One region of the Pelagimonas sp. genome, then DNA from elsewhere that is predicted to be linked to it. Evidence: riboswitches for the same ligand, from Rfam matches in the RefSeq annotation. Region 1 holds a riboswitch; the other holds the start of a gene.
The links. Region 1 has a riboswitch for thiamine pyrophosphate ahead of thiC (phosphomethylpyrimidine synthase ThiC). Riboswitches for the same ligand answer to the same signal wherever they lie in the genome.

Region 1 (2,403 bases):
TGCGCCTGGGTGAGCAAGTTGTTCTTGTCCGATTGCCGAATGTAATCAATGTGCAGGTGCAAAATACGACGGCCGTCATCCAGCAAACGTTCATAGGCTTTGGCAAGATAGGGATTGCGCCCTGCCGCGCCAATCGAGGTGTGAAAATCACGGTTGGTGGCGGAAATCAATAAATGATCCTCCGCCTCACAGGCGGCCTCGAATTCAAGCGCCAAGCGGGTCATTTCGGCCAAATCTTCGTCGGTGCGATTCTTAGCCGCGAGGCGGGTGTTGATACGCTGGAGGAAATCGAGCGCTTCGACGTAACGCGGAAATTCCTCAAGCTTGACCGGCGCGACAAGGGTCGAGCGGTTGGACAGCATATCGACCAAACCATCGGCGGACAAACGCACCAAAGCCTCTCGGATTGGAGAGCGGGACATGACGAAACGCTCAGCCAGACTTGTTTCATCCAATGGAACGCCCGGTGCCAGCTGCAGGGTCAAAATCTCCTGGCGCAATGTCTCATAGACGTGTTTGGCCCCGGCCCCACGCGACAATTTTTGCGATTGGCTCGACTTGTTTTTTTCCGGATAAGTATTTCGCATGACCCCCCCAACGACCTCAAACGCCCCTCTCCGCGTTTGATCGTTCGCAAAGCCTATAAGCCTGTCGGCATATTGTCGACCACCAGTTGTAAGAACTGGGGCAGTAGGGCAACCTAAAGCTGACGCTGCGGCCAATTCAAGACCCAAAGCCCGGCTTGGATGACCACCACGTATCAGTTTTCGCGGCTCCTCAAAGACGTGGTCTTCCCGCTCTCGATCGGCATACCAGTGAGTGTGATTGATAAGTCCAGATGCCCCCCGCTAGCGCCAATGCTCCGCGATTCCCATAGCAATTTGAAGTGGCAGATACGCGCTTCAGAGTGATTAACGACTTGCGAAACAACAGAAATTTCAACTCTACCCAAACCACAGCCTCATTTAACTCCCCAAAGTCCCAGCCGCTCGTGCGGCCTGCACTTGGCCCTCGCAAAGATGCTTGACCAAACGACCAAGGCTCCGCTAAGCAAGCGTTACGCAGGGGAGTTTCGCCAAAGAAACTGAGAGGCGGATCAGGGGAAACCCGGTGCCGCGACCCTTTGAACCTGACCCAGTTGATACTGGCGTAGGAAGCTAAGCGCGCACCGATTTGGGGTAGCTCCCCGGTATTTGTGCGTTGCTGAACAAGGGGGCCAGTACACCTCCTGTTTCCCAAGCCCCCATTCATCTGGTGTCTTTTTGAGTGGATCGCTTGAGGAGCACCGAACATGAACGTCCCAAATCCAAAAATCACCACGGGTGAATTGCCCGCCTCGCGCAAAATCTATGTTAACGGCGAAATGCACCCGGACATCCGCGTGCCCATGCGCGAGATTTCAACCCATCCCACAGCGGGTGAACCGCCGCTTCCGGTTTACGATAGTTCGGGCCCCTATACCGACCCCAGCGTTTTAACCGACATCAAACAAGGTCTGCCGCAGCTGCGTCGCGATTGGGTTTTGGCCCGTGGGGATGTCGAAGAATACGAAGGCCGCGAAATCACCGCCGCCGATAACGGCTTTGTCGAAGGCGACCGCCTGACCCCGGAATTTCCGGTGAAACCACGGCCGTTGCGTGGCAAGGATGGTGCCGCGCCGACGCAATTGGCCTATGCCCGTGCCGGGATCATCACGCCGGAAATGGAATATATCGCCATCCGCGAAAACCAGCTGCGCGAGGTCTCGCCCTGCCATCGCGACGGCAATGATTTTGGCGCAAATATCCCCGATTATGTGACGCCTGAATTTGTACGTTCGGAAATCGAAGCAGGCCGCGCCATCATCCCCGCCAACATCAACCATACTGAACTTGAACCAATGATCATTGGTCGCAACTTCTTGGTCAAGATCAACGCAAATATGGGCACTTCGGCGGTCTCGTCGAGCATGGAAGAAGAGGTCGACAAGCTCGTCTGGTCGATCCGCTGGGGCGCGGACACGGTGATGGACCTGTCGACCGGGCGCAACATCCATAACACCCGCGAATGGATCGTGCGCAATAGCCCGGTGCCGATTGGTACGGTGCCGATTTATCAAGCGCTGGAAAAGGTCAACGGCATTGCCGAAGACCTCACTTGGGACGTGTTCCGCGATACGTTGATCGAACAGGCGGAACAGGGTGTCGATTACTTCACCATCCACGCGGGCGTGCGTCTTCATATGGTGCCGATGACCGCAACACGCGTCACCGGGATCGTATCACGCGGCGGGTCGATCATGGCCAAGTGGTGCTTGCATCACCACCGCGAAAGCTTCCTCTATGAGCATTTCGAAGAGATTTGCGAGATTTGCCGCAAATACGACGTGTCGTTTTCCTTGGGTGACGGGTTGCGCCCTGGGTC
Region 2 (2,403 bases), on a different contig from region 1:
TGACGCCGAGCCAAAGCGCGGGCCACCGGAATAGCAAGCAGGGTTGAGAAAAATCCGGAAAGGAGAGCCTGCCAAACGGTGAATTGCAGGGCCTCGAAATCACCGGGCCGAAAGGACCCAAGCCCTCCGGCCCGAATGAGCACAGCCGCAATTGGCCCTAGCGTCATAACCGCCAGAGCCAATGCCGCAATTATTGAGACAGCGCGCTGCGCCATGCCTCAATCGCCGTATCACGCAAAGCTGCCGCTTCGGTTTCATCATAGAACAAGACCGTTTCCGGCAGGTCGAGTTTTTGGAAACCTTCAGGCCATTGATCCTTGGGAAGGGCTGCGGGAATCGACCAATTGCCGGTCGCAATCATGCCTTGAAAGTCTTGGCCCAATACAAATTCCATGAATTTGTCAGCCAGTTCCGGTTGATCAGTCGAGGCCACTTTGGCCGCCAATTCGACCATGAAATAGTGACCTTCCGGGAAGATAGCGGCCTTTTTCGTCTCATCACCTTCGGCAATAATGTGGTAGGCGGGGGATGTTGTGTAGGACAAAACCATGTCGGCTTCGCCATCTGTGAACATGCCATAGCTTTCCGACCAGCCGCGCGTCACAGTGACGATTTTCGGAGCCAGTTTCGCCCATGCATCGGACGCTTTGTCCCCGTAAACAGCGTTCACCCAGAGCACCAATGCTAGGCCCGAAATCGAACTGCGCGGGTCTTGGATCACAAGGCGCAAGTCGTCGGGCGCGTCCAAAAGGTCATCAAAACTTGTCGGTGCGGTTTCGATTTTTGTCGTATCGTAGATGAACGCGGTGTGACCATAGTTGAAGGGCAGGAACGTGTCGTCGGTCCAATCAAGCGGCAAGGTCAGCCCATCTAGTGCGACGTTGTGCGTCGCAAACAGGCCGGATTCGCGTGCCTTTTTGGTGACATCGGTGTTGAGGCCAATGACGATATCGGCTTCGGTTTTATCACCTTCGAGCAGAATGCGCGGCAAAAGATCACCGGGTTTGAATTGCAAATCACAGCTGCACTTCGCCTCGAAGAGTTCTTCGATTTTAGGACCAGGGCCCCATTCGGAGACGAAATAATCAGGGGCATAAACAGTCAGCACAGGTGCGTCGGCCAGAGCAAAGCTGGCTGTCAGACATCCTGCAGCAAACGTGAAGGCCTTCATGGGCGTTTTCATGGGCTTCCTCCAAGTATGCGGCAGATGGGTTGGTTCAGACCGCATGTTGCATGGTCCCGACCTTCCCTCCGCCGGTGTTATCCGGGTCAGGTTCTACGGGTTCGCATACGCATCTCAGCCTGTGTTTGGCACCCCGAGGTGGCGGCGACGCTAGGAGGAAGCCCACAGATGTGCAAGCGAAAACAGCGCGATTGGGCTTGAGGATTGGGCCACTCTGACCTAGGAAACCAAGGCAAAGGAGACCCGCGCATGAGCCTCAACACATTTGGTCATCTGTTCCGTGTAACCACCTGGGGTGAAAGCCATGGGCCGGCCCTAGGGGCAACCGTTGACGGGTGTCCCCCAGGCGTGGAAATCACTGAAGACATGCTTCAGGTCTGGTTGGATCAACGTAAACCCGGTCAAAACAAATTCACAACACAGCGTCGTGAACCGGATTCCGTACGCATTCTTTCAGGGGTTTTTGAAGGCAAAACCACGGGGACGCCTGTCCAGTTGATGATTGAAAACACCGATCAACGCTCAAAAGACTACTCCGAGATTTCGCAAAAGTTTCGCCCGGGCCATGCAGATATAACCTATTGGCAAAAATACGGTATTCGCGACTACCGAGGCGGCGGCCGGTCCTCGGCCCGCGAAACAGCGGCGCGCGTTGCCGCCGGCGGTTTGGCGCGCGCGGCCCTTGCCCATCTTCTCCCCCAAGTGGAGGTGAAAGGGTACATGGTTCAAATGGGTCCGCGTAAGATTGATCGCAGCCGTTTTGACGACATGGCAATTGATAAAAATCCGTTCTGGTGCCCTGATGAAACGGCCGCCAAGGATTGGGCAGATTACTTGGATGGATTGCGTAAATCCGGCGACAGCGTTGGGGCCGTTATCGAAGTTGTGGCGCGGGGCGTTCCAGCAGGTTTAGGGGCCCCGATCTATGGTAAGCTGGATACAGATATCACCGCTGCGATGATGTCCATCAACGCTGTGAAAGCTGTTGAAATCGGCGATGGTATGGCTGCAGCGGCCTTAACAGGGACTGAAAATGCTGATGAAATCAGCATGGGGTCGGATGGTCCGGTATTTTCGTCAAACCATGCGGGCGGTATTCTCGGTGGGATTTCGAGTGGGCAAGAAATCGTTACGCGATTTGCTGTGAAGCCAACCTCATCTATCCTAAACACACGCAAAACCATTACGAAGGATGGGCAGGATACCGACATCATTACCAA

Region 2: another riboswitch for thiamine pyrophosphate. It lies ahead of thiB (thiamine ABC transporter substrate binding subunit); the one in region 1 lies ahead of thiC (phosphomethylpyrimidine synthase ThiC).

What each region holds. Positions count from the first base shown of each region.
Region 1 is NZ_JBZXVN010000005.1:134,483-136,885, reverse strand. It holds gene AC5EFR_RS02350 (GntR family transcriptional regulator) at 1-587, opposite strand, end outside; TPP riboswitch at 1,054-1,173, shown strand; gene thiC (phosphomethylpyrimidine synthase ThiC) at 1,292-2,403, shown strand, end outside.
Region 2 is NZ_JBZXVN010000032.1:88,175-90,577, reverse strand. It holds gene AC5EFR_RS13965 (thiamine/thiamine pyrophosphate ABC transporter permease ThiP) at 1-215, opposite strand, end outside; gene thiB (thiamine ABC transporter substrate binding subunit) at 191-1,183, opposite strand; TPP riboswitch at 1,230-1,329, opposite strand; gene aroC (chorismate synthase) at 1,433-2,403, shown strand, end outside.